DNA from 2 places in the Hydrogenophaga sp. OTU3427 genome. Region 2 is predicted to be linked to the other one. Evidence: predicted binding sites of a transcription regulator. Region 2 holds the regulator's gene; the other holds the start of a gene.
What was found. Region 2 encodes sigma-54, which starts transcription at its own class of promoters, with help from an activator protein. Its sites were predicted from a motif close to TGGCANGNAANCTGCTTT; they were not measured.

Region 1 (6,993 bases), on a different contig from region 2:
TGCACGGCGGCCCCGGCAGCGGCAGCAGCGCCGGCCTGCTGGCGCCTTTTGACCTGAACACACAGCGCGTGATCCTGCCCGACCAGCGCGGCGCTGGCGCCTCCACGCCCCGTGGGAGCCTGCGTGGCAACCACACGGCGCAGCTGGTGGCCGACCTGGAGCGCCTGCGCCAGCACCTGGGCCTCGCGCGCTGGCATGTGCTGGCCGGCTCCTGGGGCACGGTGCTGGCCCTGGCCTACGCGCAGCGCCACCCCGGGCGCGTGGCCTCGCTGGTGCTCAGGGGCGGGTTTGCCCTGAGCCGGCGCGAGATCGACCGCCTGCTGAGCCGCGCCCCACCCCCGGCGTGTTACGCCAACCGCGCCGCCCAACGTGCCCGGCTGTCACAGGTGCTGCAATTTGGAACACTCGCTGTTGCAACACAACAGGTGCGCGCCTGGCAGCTGCTGGAGCAGGCGGCCGTGCAACACGGACAGTGGCGGGCGCTGCGGCACACCCCGGCCGGCAGCGCCCACCATGCGGCCCGCCGCGCCTGGGCCCAGACCCGCCGCGCCCACCGCCGCGGCCTGGCCAGCCGGCACCGGCCCGGCCGCACACGCGGCGACCACGGCCAGGCCATCAAATTCCTCATCCAGGCGCGCTACCTCCAGCGGCGCGGCTTCGTGCGCCCTGGCGCACTGGACGGCGCGGTGCGCCAGCTCGCGCAACACGGTGTGCCGGTGGACTGGGTGCATGGCCGTTGTGACGCCGTGTGCCCGCCCGCCAACAGCCGGCGCTGGCTGGCCGTGGGCACGGCCGCCGCGCGGGACGCCGGCACACAGCCGCCCCGCGCCCACTGGCCCGTGGCCGGGCACCTCGGCGGCGAGCCGGCCCTGCTGCTGGCCCTGCGTGCCGTGGTGCAGCGATGAGCCGCTGGCTGGGCCACCTGGTGGGCGCGCTGGCCGCGCTGGTGCTGGCCGCCTGCGCCACGCCCGCGCCCTCCTGCGACACCCAGGCCCCCGTGCCCTGGCGCGCGGTGGCACCCGGCGTGTGGGTGTGGGAGCCGGCGGCGCCCGCCGACATCAGCACCGCCAATCAGGGCCATGTGGCCACCACCAGCGTGTTCATCGATGGCGGCGAGGCGCTGGTGGTGGACCCCGGCCCCAGCCTGCGCCACGGCCAGCGCGTGCGGGCCTCGCTGACCTGCCGTTTTGGCGCCCGCGTGCGCTGGGTGGTCAACACCCACGCCCACGCCGAGAACGTGCTGGGCAACGCCGCCTTCGCCGACCTGCAGCACCGTGGCCAGCTCGACATCGTGGCCACGCCGGGCACGCAGGCGGGCATGCGCCAGCGCTGCGACCAGTGCCTGGCACACATCACCGAGGCCGCCGGCGCGCAGGCCCTGGCGGGCACCACCGTCGTGTGGCCCCACCGCGCGCTGGCCCACGGCGAGCGGCTGACCGTGGGCAGGCAACAGTTGCAGGTGCTGCGTGTGGCCCAGGCCCACACCGAGGACGACCTGCTGTTGTGGTGGCCCGCGCAACGCGTGTTGTGGGCAGGTGGACTGGTGTACGGGGACCGCCTGCCCGAACTGGCGCAAGGCAGCCTGAGCGGCTGGCTGCGTGCGCTGACGGTGATCGATGCGCTGCGGCCCCAGGTGGTGATCGGCGGCACCGCCTCGTCGGCCGAGGGCGGCCGCGTGCCGACACTCGAATCCACCCGGCGCTACCTGCGGGCCTTGCGCGACGCGGTCTGGGCCGCCATGGACAGCGGCCGGCACGCCAGCGAAGCAGCGACCCTCGCCCTTCCGGATTTCGCCCACTGGGCCGGCTACGCGCAGCGCCAGGGCTTCAACGTGTTGCGCGCGTGGCGCGAACTGGAGCCGCTTTGGATGAACAAGGGAGAAGCTCCCGATCGGTAGGTGTCCCACCGGGAGACACCGCCGGGCCGGCTCCGCCGGACGGCTGGTGTCGCCCCCTGGAGGGGGGATGCGGCCACGCGCAGCGGGCAAGCGACGGGGGTGGGTTCACCCCCAGACGTCAGGCGGTAGCTGGTCTTTTTTCCGGTAGATGGTGTTGCGAGATACCCCCAGGGCCTTGGCCGCGGCCGACACATTGCCCTTGTGTTCGCGCAGCACCCGGGCCATGGCGGTCAGGGCCACGTCCTGCAGGCTGCCGCCTTCGGGCTCGCGGGGCGCCTGGGCCCAGGTGGGCGCCGTGTCGGGGTAGGCGACCTCGGGGTCCACGCCGCTGGGCACGCGCTCGGGCCGCACGGCGGCCGTGGGCACCACCGGCCGCAGCTCCGAGAGGAAATCGTCGGGCAGGTGCATGCGCTGGATGGCACCGCCCGAGCCCACCATCACCACCGCCGTGCGCAGCAGGTTGTGCAGCTGGCGGAAATTGCCCGGCCAGTGGTAGCCCCGGAACAGGGCCATGACGTCCTCGGAGATCGTGACCACCTGGCCCCTGTCGCACAGCGTGCCCAGGATCTTCTGCACCACCAGGTCGAAGTCGGTGCGCTCGCGCAGCGCGGGCAGGCGCACCACCAGGCCGTTGAGGCGGTAGTAGAGGTCCTCGCGGAAGTCGCCGCGCGCGATCAGCTCCTTGAGGTTGCGGTGCGTGGCGCAGACCACGGCGACGTCGATGTCGACCTCGCGGTGCGAGCCCAGCGGGCTCACGCGGCGCTCCTGCAGCACGCGCAGCAGGCGCGCCTGCAACTGCTTGGGCATGTCGCCGATCTCGTCGAGGAACAGCGTGCCGCCGTTGGCCTGCTGGATCTTGCCGATGGCGCCCTTCTTGCGCGCGCCGGTGAAGGCGCCCTCCTCGTAACCGAACAGCTCGGACTCGATCAGGGTTTCGGGGATGGAGGCGCAGTTGACGGACACAAAGGGCTGCCCGGCGCGCGCCGAATCGCCGTGGATGGCCTGGGCCAGCAGGTCCTTGCCGGTGCCGGTCTCGCCCAGGATCATGACGGGGATGTCGCGCCCCTGCACCATGCGCAGCTTCTGGATCACGGTGGCCACCTGCGCGTCGCCGGTGTCCAGGTACTTGAGGGTGGACAGGCGGGGCTTGGCCGCCGGTGCCGCGCGCGCCGGGGCGGACACCACCACGGGCGCGGCCTCGTCGGCACTGTCCTGCGGGGCCGACGTCGACACGCCGTTGAACCACTGCCCGGCCTGCTTGAACTTGAAGCGGCACCAGACCGACACGCCGTTGTGCAGGTAAAGCAGGTGCGGCTTGGGCATGCCGCTGCTGGAGAGTTCGTAGAGCTGCGACACCGGGATGCCGAACAGCGACGAGAAGGTGTGGGTCTTGAGCGCGTTGAAGGACAGCCCGAGCTGGAACTGCGCGCTGCGGTTGGCCGACAGGAAACGGCCCTCGGGCGAGAACACCGCGATGCCTTCGACCAGGGTGCCCAGGAATTCCGAGCGGGTGTGAAAATGGATGCGGATCGCCTTGGGGAAGATGTCGGCGAACATGTGGTTCTCGATCATCTGCGCCGACATGCGCACCAGGGCCATGGTGTGCTGGTGGAAGCTGCGGTAGTCGCCGGTCACGTCCAGCGCGCCGATCACCTGGCCGAAGGGGTCGAAGATGGGCGTGCACGAGCAGGTCAGGAACTGGTTGGCGTTCATGTAGTGCTGGTTGCCATGCACGATCACCGGTTGCTCTTCCTTGAGCGCGGTGCCAATGGCGTTGGTGCCCTTGCTCTGCTCCGACCAGTCCACCCCCGGCAGCAGCGCCACCTGCGAGGCCTTCTCCAGGAAGTCGGTGTCGCCCAGCGAATGCAGCACCAGGCCCTTGGCCGAGGTCAGCAACACCATGCTGTGGGTGTTGGCGATCTGCTCGAACAGGGTCTCCATCACCGGTGCCGCGTGCTGGAACAGGAACTTGTTCTCGTCGCGCGCCTCGTTGACCGCGACCCGTCCCTTGTTGGAAAAATCCGGCCGGTCGTCGGAGCTGATGCCGTAGCCCCGCGAACGCTGGTGCGATTCGGCGATCAGCGCGCGGTGGCGCTCGCCCTCCAGGTCCCATTCGGCCTGGGACGCGGGGCGGTCATTGGTCGGCGTGTACGCGGCATCCCGCATGGGGTCTCCAGCATGGTCGGCTGCGAGGGTCCAGGTCCCGCTGTCCCACTCCATCGGTGGCAGGGCCAGTTCGGGACTTGTCTCCTCGGTTGCTCTGTCTTGTGTGTCCACCAAATTGTCCTTTGTTCTGTGACAGTGTTCAACCACCTAGCAAAAGCCCGGCCACGGGAAAATCCCAACGAAATCAAGGGTTAACCCGCGGAAATCCGTGGCCCGCTTGACACAGCGAACAGCGGTGGATCACACCGGTGATCCGTTTTGGAACAGCGCACAGGCCAGGGCCGGGCCGCCCGTTGGAGACCGCCAGAGGGCGCACACCCTGCGGGCAAGGTCGGGCCGGCGAATGGCACGCTTATTGCCTTTTTGGCTCCGACCACCCCATCAGCAGGAGACACCATGAAACGACACATCCCCCACCTTCCCGCGGCCGCACGTGCTGCCATCGCCTTTGCCGCCGCCCTTGGCGTGGCCGCCGCCGTGTTCGCCCATGGCGACGTGACACCACAGTCGGTGGACACCCACACCCTGCCCCAGTTGGGCGCGAAGTGGCTGCCCAGCAATCCCTACAAGGAAGGCGCGGCACGCACCGAGGCGCTGCGCATCGGCACCTCGGCCTACAACCAGAACTGCGCCCGCTGCCATGGCCTGGAAGCCATCTCCGGCGGCATCTCGCCCGACCTGCGCAAGCTCGACAGCGACTGCACCGGCCTGGCCGACGCCACCAAGAAGCAGGCCTGTTTCGCCGAGATGGACGAGTTCTATGCCGCCACCGTGCGGCGTGGACGCGTGCGCGACGGCCGCGTCTACATGCCGCCCTTCGAAGGCACGCTGACGCAGGAAGCGGTCTGGGCCATCCGCACCTACCTCGAGACGCGGAGGGAGCCGTGAGCACCGCGCACCCCCTGCTGCCGCGCCGCGCCTTCGTCGCGCTGGCCGCCTCGGCGCTGGCCTGGCCGGCGGCGCAGGCCCAGACCGAGCTGAGCGACCTCGCCAAGATCCGTGCCAGCGGCGTGCTCAAGGTGGCGGTCTACAAGGACAACGCACCCTTCTCCAACGGCAAGGGCGCGGACATGGACGGGCTGGACGTGGCCCTGGCCACCGCCTTGGCCGAGCAGCTGCAGCTCAAGCTGACGCTGCTGCCCTTCGACGCCGGCGAGAACATGAACGACGACCTGCGCAACATGGTCTGGCGCGGCCATTACCTGGGCTATGGCCCGGCCGACCTGATGCTGCACGTGCCGGTGGACAAGTACCTGATGCAGAAGAACCGGCAGGTGCTGATCCTGGCGCCCTACATGCGCCAGGTGCAGGTGCTGATGCACCACACTGCCACGCTGCCGCAGGTGAGCGGTCCCCAGGACCTGCAGGGCCACAAGCTCGCTGTGGAGCGCGGCACCGGCACCGCCAGCGCCTTGATGGGCCACGGCGGTGGCCTGCTGCGCAAGGACGTGGTGCTGTTCAACAGCGGTATCGAAGCGGCCACGGCGGTGCTCGATGGCAAGGCGGCGGCGGCCTACGTGCTGCGCTCGCAGGCGGAAGCGGCCATCGCCAGCAGCGGCAGCAAGACGCCGGTGGCCCTGTCGGCCCTGCCGCTGCCCGGCGTGCCCGACAACGGCTGGCCGCTGGGCATGGCCATCAAGTCGGAGCACAAGGAGCTGGGCCAGGCGCTGGAGAAGGCGATGACAGAGCTGCGCGCCAGCGGCCGTCTGCTGGCACTGTTCAGGCAGCAGGGCATGACACTCACCGCGCCTTGAGAACGTGTTGACGTTCCGACGCCCAGGCGGGCAGCGGTGTGGCACATGGCTTGCTTGACTTGGCGCCAGCACAGCCAACCCCACCGGAGCCCGCCATGAACCGCAACGACGTCACCGAGAAGATCATCACCGTCAAGGTGAGCAAAGGCATCAGATGGGAGGACGTCGCCAGGAAAGTGGGTGAAAGCAAGGAGTGGACAACCGCCCTGTGCCTGGGCCAGATGACCGCGTCGCCGGCCCAGGCCAAGGTGCTGGGCAAGATCTTCGGCCTCACCGCCGACGAGCAGAAATGGCTGCAGGTCGTGCCCTACAAGGGCTCGCTGCCCACGCCCGTGCCCACCGATCCGCTGATCTACCGCTGGTACGAAATCGTCAATGTCTACGGCAGCACCATCAAGGAGCTGATCCACGAGGAATTCGGTGACGGCATCATGAGCGCGATCGACTTCAGCATGGACATCCAGCGCCAGCCCGACCCCAAGGGCGACCGCGTGAACGTGGTGCTGTCGGGCAAGTTCCTGCCCTACAAGACCTACTGACCCGCGCGGCGGGTCAGCGGACCTCGACCGGCTCCAGCGCGACCGGCTGGGTGGGAGGCGGCACCTGCGGCCCGCGCTGGCGCGCGTTGCGCTCCACGATGGTCTGCATCACATAGGTACCAAATGACGGGTCCTGGTAGAAGACCTGCCAGAACTTCTCGGCCGTCAGGCTGCCGATGCGCACATCGGTGAGGCAGGTGGCGCCGGCCGTGCGCTGGTGGCTGCGGGTGAACACGCCCATTTCGCCCAGCAGCTCGCCCTTGCCCAGCTCGATGTGGACCCGTTCGATGAGCACCCGCCCCTCCAGGATCAGATAGATGTGCTCGACCGGGTCGCCTTCCTGGAAGATGTGGTGGCCCGCCGGGTACTGGCTGACCGACATGTAGGGCAGCAGCATGTCGAGCGAAAAGCGGCCACCCGCCACGCGCCTGACCTGCCCGAGCAGGTCGCGCATCTGGTGCAGGCGCCAGAGGTTGAGCGGCAGCAGCAGACCATGCAACACCATCACCGGCACCAGGCCGGCCGCCAGGCCATAGCTGAAAAAGGCCACGTTGCTGGCGATGGCCGCCACGCGCAGGGCCACCATGGTCTTGAGCGAAAAACTCAGCAGCACCAGGCTGGCGGCGGCCCAGCCCAG
Region 2 (6,993 bases):
CACGCCGGCACGCTGGGCGTTGCGCTGCGCGAAGTCGACCATGCGAAAGGCCACGTCGCTGCCGAAGATGAAGGGTTTCTGCCCCTGCGGCCAGGGCTTTTGCGCCGCCTGGGCCTGGGCCTTGATGCCCTGCCACACGTGCGACTGGAAGGGCAGCAGCTTCTCGAAGGCAAACCGGCGCGTGCTGCCGGGCGCGATGTTCAGCGCCATTTGCGCCGCCTCGATCAGCACCGTGCCACTGCCGCAGCAGGGGTCGTACAGCGGTTGGGCCGCGCCCTGGCTGCCGTCCCAGCCGGTGGCGGCGATCATGGCCGCGGCCAGGGTTTCCTTCAAGGGCGCGTCGCCCTTGTCCTCGCGCCAGCCGCGCTTGAACAGCGGCTCGCCCGAGGTGTCGATGTAGATCGAGCAGTGGCTCTCGGTCAGGTGGGCGAAGACCCGCACGTCGGGCCAGGTGGTGTCGATGTTGGGGCGCTCGCCGGTCTTGTGGCGCAGGCGGTCGCAGACGGCGTCCTTCACCCGCAGGGCGGCGAAGTTCAGGCTCTTGAGCGGGCTGTGCTGGGCCGTGATCTCGACCTTGAGCGTGTGCCGCGGCGTCATCCAGATTTCCCAGGCCACGTCGCAGGCGGTGGCGTAGATGTCGTCTTCGCTGCGGTAGGGCTGGTAGGCCAGTTCCACCAGCACCCGCTGGGCCAGGCGGCTGTGCAGGTTGAGCAGCATGGCGTCGCGCCAGCTGGCCTTGATCAACACGCCGCCGCGCGAGCGCGACATGTCGGCATCTGCCACACCGACGATGCGTTTCACCTCGGCGGCGAGGAAGTCCTCCACGCCGGCGGCGCAGGGCAGAAAAAGCGTCAGTTGGTTCATGTGTACCTTTCGATCCGCCGCCGGACCGCCTCTGGGCGGATCGGGCCCCCGGGGGTCATCGTTTTCTCAGATTGGCCGGCGCAATGCGCAGCGCCTCGCGGTATTTGGCCACCGTGCGGCGGGCGCATTCGATGCCTTGCTCCTTGAGCATCTCGGACAGCTGGTTGTCCGACAGCGGCTTGGCCAGGTCTTCCGAGGCCACGAACTGCTTGATCAGCGCGCGCACGGCGGTGCTGGAGGCGTTGCCGCCGGTCTCGGTGCCCAGGCTGGAGCCGAAGAAGTACTTGAGCTCGTAGGTGCCGAAGGGCGTGGCCATGTACTTGGCGGTGGTCACGCGGCTGATGGTGGACTCGTGCAGGCCCAGCTCGTCGGCGATCTCGCGCAGCACCAGCGGGCGCATGGCGAGTTCGCCGTGCATGAAGAAGTTGCGCTGGCGCTCGACGATGGCGCTGGACACGCGCAGGATGGTGTCGAAGCGCTGCTGGATGTTCTTGATGAACCAGCGCGCCTCCTGCAGCCGCTGCTGCATGCCGGCCGCGCCTTCGCCTTTTTCGCCGCGGCCCTGGCGCAGGGCGTTGGCGTAGATGTCGTGCACCCGCAGGCGCGGCATCACGTCGGGGTTGAGCTGGACCTTGAAGCCGCGCCCGGCCTTGGTGACGATGACGTCGGGCAAGATGGCGTTGCGCTCCACGTTGACGAAACGCCGGCCCGGCTTGGGCTCCAGGTGGCCGATCAGTGCCAGGCCCTCGCGCACCACGGCCTCGTCGAGCCGGCAGGCGGCGGCCAGGCGTTTGGTGTCGCGGCGGGCCAGCAGGTCCAGCGGCTGGGCGCACATGGCCAGCGCGGCCTGGGCGGCCGGGCTGTTGCGCAGCTCCTCGATCTGCAGGCGCAGGCATTCGGCCAGATCGCGCGCGCCCACGCCGGCCGGGTCCATGTGCTGCAGCCAGTGCAGCGCCAGGTTGAGCGCCTGTTCGGTGGCTTCGCGGGCCTCCAGGTCGTCGCCGGCCAGCGCGGCGGCCAGGTCGGCGATGGGCTCGTCCAGGTAGCCGTCGTCGTTGAGCGACTCGATCAGGAAGTACAGCGCCGCGCGCTCTTCCTCGTTGAGCCGCAGGCCCAGCGCCTGCTGGTGCAGGTGGGCCTGAAGGCTGATGTGTTCGCTGGCGAGCTCGGCGGCGCTGGCGGTTTCCTCGTCGTGCGGGTCGTTGCGGTTGCGGGGCGCGGCCTCGCCGCCCCACTCGCCGTCGTCGGGCGTGAAGGAGACGGTGCCGTCGCCTTCCCAGTCGGGTTCGCTGCCGCCGACTTCTTCGCTGAAGTCATCGCCTTCGCTGCTGGAACTGTTGCTGCTGCTGGCGTTGTCCGCGCTCCATTCGCTGACCAGATCGCCGGTGCTCACCGGCGCGTCCACCGCGTCGACGCCAAAGGCCTCGCGCTCGGCCACTTCCTCGCTGCGTTCCAGAAAGGGGTTCTCGTCGAGCATCTGCTCGACCTCCTGCGCCATCTCCAGCGTGGAGAGCTGCAGCAGCCGGATGGACTGCTGCAGCTGCGGGGTCAGCGACAGGTGTTGGGAGACACGAAGCGAGAGGCTTTGTTTCATGCCGCTCACATTCGGAAGTGTTCGCCGAGGTAAACCCTTCTGACGTCGGCATTCTCGACAATTTCCCCCGGCGTGCCCCGGGCCAGCACGCGGCCCTCGTTGATGATGTAGGCGTGGTCGCAGATGCCCAGGGTTTCGCGCACGTTGTGGTCGGTGATCAGCACGCCGATGCCACGCGATTTGAGGAAGCCGATGATGCGCTGGATCTCGATCACGGCGATCGGGTCGATGCCGGCGAAAGGCTCGTCCAGCAGGATGAAACGCGGGTTGCTGGCCAGGGCTCGGGCGATCTCCACCCGGCGGCGTTCACCGCCCGACAGGGCCGGTGCCGGCGAGGAGCGCAGGTGCGAGACGTGCAGGTCCTCGAGCAGTTCCGTGAGGCGCTGCTCCAGCGCCGCGTGGGTGTAGGGCTTGCCCGTGGCCGGGTCGGTCTGCAGCTCCAGCACGGCACGCACGTTGTCTTCCACGCTGAGCTTGCGGAAGATGGACGCTTCCTGCGGCAGGTAGCCCAGGCCCAGGCGCGCGCGGCGATGGATGGGCAGGCGCTCCACGGCCTGGCCGTCGAGGGAAATCTGCCCGGCGTCGGCCCGCACCAGGCCCACGATCATGTAGAAGGAGGTGGTCTTGCCGGCGCCGTTGGGCCCCAGCAGGCCCACCACCTCGCCTTCGTCCACCGCCAGCGACACGTCCTTGACCACCTTGCGGCTGCCATAGGCTTTTTGCAGGCCACGCGCTTCCAGCCGGCGTTTGATGGCCGGCGTGGCGGGGTGGGTGGCGAGCGGGACGGCGGCGCTCACCGCTTGCCCTCGCCCAGGGCCGGTGTGGCTTTGAGGTCGGGGGCGGGCGCGGTCACCGGGGCCGGGCCGCTGGTGTCGCCCTTGGGCACGGGGGTGAGCATGGCGCGCACGCGCCCGCTCGGGTTGGCGGGGGTGCGCGCGGCCGCGCCGCCGTCGACCGTGAACACGTCGGCGTTGTTGTCGTACACGATGGTGTTGCCCGCGGTCTCGTCGTTGAGGCTCGCGCCCCGGTAGCGGCGCAGCACGGCGCGGCCGATGAAGCGCACCGTGTCGGCCTGGCTGTCGTATTCGATGCGGTCGGCCACGCCTTCGATGTATTCGTCCACCACGTCGCGCTTCTGCCGGAAGAAGGCCTGGGTGCTGGTGTTGCCCAGCACGGTGCCGAACTGCTGGCCCTGCGGTCCCTGGCGCACCTCGATCTGCTGGCCACGGATCACGATGCTGCCCTTGTTGACCACCACGTTGCCGGTGAAGACGCTGGTCTGGCGGCCATCCTCATGGCGCAGGCTGTCGGCCTCCACATTCATGGGCTGGTTGCGGTCTGCCTTGGCGGCCAGGGCCGCGGCACCGGACAGCAAGCCCATGGCCAGCAGGCCGGCCTGGCAGGTGCGGGTAAACGTGGTGCGGGTCATCGGCGTGTAGGGCATGGAAATTGCATGGCATTGTAAGCGTGCACTTTGCCGTGTGCGCTCCGGGCCGGGCACAAAAAAGCCCGCTGGATCGCAGCGGGCTTTGGGGGACGGCGCCAAGGGCGCTTATTTCGCGCTTCGCGACTGGGCAATCAGGTGCTCGGCCACTTGCAGCGTGCGCGGCATGTTCTGCGCCAGCGAACCCGAGGTGAAGTATTTGCCGGCGATGCCCAGCGAGGGCACGCCGTCCACCTGGTAGGCGTCCTGCAGCTGGCTGGCGCGGCGGGCCTTGCCCGCGACGCCGAAGGCGTTGTAGACCTCCAGGAACTTGGCCCGGTCCACGCCCTGCTTGGCGATCCAGTCGGCGATCTGCTCCTGGGTCGTCAGGCGCTGCTTTTCGGTGTGGATGGCGTGGAACACCTTGCGGTGCAGTTCCTCGACCTTGCCCAGGGCTTCCAGCGCGTAGTACAGGCGCTGCTGGGGCACGAAGTCGTCGCGGAAGGCCACCGGCGCGCGCTTGACCACCACGTGGGCCGGCTGCTTCTTGGCCCAGGCGTCAAACGTGGGCTCGAAGGCGTTGCAGTGGGGGCAGCTGTACCAGAAGAACTCGATCACCTCGACCTTGTCGGCCGGGGCGTCGACCGGGGCCGGGCGGCTGAGCTTGAGGTAGTCGGTGCCTTCCTTGAAGGCGGTCTGTGCCTGGGTCTGGGCGGTGCCCAGCAGGCCCGTGGTGGCGGTGCCGGCCATCAGCACAGCTTGGGTGAAATCACGACGTTGCATTTTTCAACAATCTCCTTGCCATAACGGCGGTTGCCTCCCATGGAGCGCCGCACCGCAGCAAAAGTTCAAAAAAGCGTGAACGGCGGCGGGTCGGCGCTTCAGCGCTGCACACGCACCAGGGCCGCGTCGATGTTGTTGCCGGCCAGCTTGGCCTGGGTCGCATCGGCGTCGGCCTTGGCGCGGTGGGGGCCGGTGCGCACCCGGTAGACGGTCTGGCCGGCCTGTTCGCGTTCGCTGATCTTGGCATCGAAACCCAGCATGGCCAGTTTGGCGCGCTGGGCCTCGGCGTCGGCCGCGGTGCGGAAGGCCCCGGCCTGTACGAAGTAGACAAACGGATCGGCTTCGGTCCCGGCGGTGGCCGGCGCGGCCGTCGCCGGGGCCGCCGCTGTCTGGGTGCGGCTGCGCGCCAGATCGCCCAGCGGATCGGCCGAGGCGGCAGGCTGTTTGACCGCTTCCGGCTTGACGGCCGGTGTGGGCGCCACGGGGGCGGGTTTGCCTTCGGACTTCACCGCGCCCTCGGTCGGCTCGGCCTCTGGCTTGGGCGCGGCGGCGGGCTTGCTGCCCGCCAGGCCGGCGTTGGGGTTCCAATTGCGGTTTTTCTCGGCCTCGATGGCGTCCTGCGTGGGCTTGCGCGACACGCCGCGGTCGACAAAAGGCACCGGCACCTTGGTCACGTAGACCGCCACGGCCAGGGCCAGGCCCAGACCCACCAGCAGGCCGACCACAAAGCCGATCAGTGTTCCACCCAGTTGCTTGTTCATGCTTGTCACATCTTTTGCGGCGCGCTCACGCCGAGCACGGCCAAGCCATTGTGCAGCACCTGCGCGGTGGCCGCGACCAGCGCCAGGCGCGCGCGTTTGACGGCCTCCTCCACCACCAGGATGCGCTCGGCGTCGTAGTAGCTGTGGTAGCTGGCCGCCAGCTCGCGCAGGTAGAAGGTCACGTCGTGGGGCGCGAAGTCGGTGGCGGCGGCGCTCAGCATCTCGGGGTACTTGGCCAGTTGCAGCAGCAGGGCCTGGGCTTGCGGGCCGGTGAGGGCCGAGAGGTCGGTGTCCCGCAGCGTGGCCACATCACCGCCCCACGACGCCAGCACCGAGCAGATGCGCGCATGCGCGTACTGCACGTAGTACACCGGGTTGTCGTTGTTCTTCTGGACCGCCAGGTCGACGTCGAAGGTGTATTCGGTGTCGGGCTTGCGGCTGAGCAGGAAGAAGCGCACCGCGTCCTTGGAGGTCCACTCGATCAGGTCGCGCAGCGTCACGTAGCTGCCGGCGCGCTTGGAGATCTTGACCTCCTCGCCGCCGCGCATCACGCGCACCATGGTGTGCAGCACGTAGTCGGGGTAGCCTTGGGGGATGCCCACGCCCGCGGCCTGCAGGCCGGCGCGCACGCGGGCGATGGTGCCGTGGTGGTCCGTGCCCTGGATGTTGATGACCTTGGTGAAGCCACGTTCCCATTTGGCGATGTGGTAGGCCACGTCGGGCACGAAGTAGGTGTAGGAGCCGTCGCCCTTGCGCATGACGCGGTCCTTGTCGTCGCCGTAGTCGGTTGACTTCAGCCACAACGCGCCGTCCAACTCGTAGGTCTTGCCGGCCTCGCGCAGCTTCTGCACGGTGGCGTCCACCTTGCCGCTGGTGTAGAGGCTGGATTCCAGGTAGTACTGGTCAAACTTGACCGAGAAGGCCTGCAGGTCCAGGTCTTGCTCGTGGCGCAGGTAGGCCACGGCGAACAGGCGGATGTCGTCCAGCGCGTCCACGTCGCCGCTGGCGGTGAAGGCGCGGTCGTCCGAATGCACGGTCTTTTTGGCAAGGTAGTCGGCCGCGATATCACCGATGTAGTCGCCGTTGTAGGCCACCTCGGGCCATTCGGCGTCGCCCGGCTTGAAGCCCTTGGCGCGCAGCTGGGTGGACGTGGCCAGGGTGTTGATCTGCACACCGGCGTCGTTGTAATAGAACTCGCGGTGCACGTCCCAGCCCTGGGTCTCGAACAGGTTGCAGATCGCGTCGCCCAGGGCGGCCTGGCGGCCGTGGCCCACGTGCAGCGGACCGGTCGGGTTGGCCGAGACGAACTCCACCAGCACACGTTCGCCGCGCGCCGGCTGCTGGCCAAAGCTTGCGCCCGCGCCCAGCACCTCGCGCACCACCTGCTGCTTGGCGGCGGCTTTGAGGCGGATGTTGATGAAGCCGGGGCCGGCGATGTCGATCGCCTCCACCCACTGCCCAAAGGCCGGCGTGGCCAGCAGCGCGTCGCGCAGCTGTTCGCCCAGCTGGCGTGGGTTGAGTTTGAGTGGCTTGGCCAGCTGCATGGCGGCCGTGCAGGCGAAATCACC

Region 1: pedF (cytochrome c-550 PedF) is a predicted target of sigma-54. The motif match lies at 4,408-4,425, and genes of this name have one in related genera.

The regions. Positions count from the first base shown of each region.
Region 1 is NZ_JASATI010000019.1:4,754-11,746, reverse strand. Features, by position in the region: gene AAHB17_RS12640 (alpha/beta fold hydrolase) at 1-905, shown strand, start outside; gene AAHB17_RS12635 (MBL fold metallo-hydrolase) at 902-1,897, shown strand; gene AAHB17_RS12630 (sigma-54-dependent Fis family transcriptional regulator) at 2,003-4,063, opposite strand; gene pedF (cytochrome c-550 PedF) at 4,460-4,951, shown strand; gene AAHB17_RS12620 (substrate-binding periplasmic protein) at 4,948-5,817, shown strand; gene cynS (cyanase) at 5,913-6,356, shown strand; gene AAHB17_RS12610 (Crp/Fnr family transcriptional regulator) at 6,370-6,993, opposite strand, start outside.
Region 2 is NZ_JASATI010000011.1:25,081-32,073, reverse strand. Features, by position in the region: gene AAHB17_RS08870 (THUMP domain-containing class I SAM-dependent RNA methyltransferase) at 1-864, opposite strand, end outside; gene AAHB17_RS08865 (RNA polymerase factor sigma-54) at 920-2,458, opposite strand; gene lptB (LPS export ABC transporter ATP-binding protein) at 2,464-3,255, opposite strand; gene lptA (lipopolysaccharide transport periplasmic protein LptA) at 3,252-3,902, opposite strand; gene AAHB17_RS08850 (thiol:disulfide interchange protein DsbA/DsbL) at 4,011-4,664, opposite strand; gene AAHB17_RS08845 (SPOR domain-containing protein) at 4,763-5,425, opposite strand; gene argS (arginine--tRNA ligase) at 5,431-6,993, opposite strand, start outside.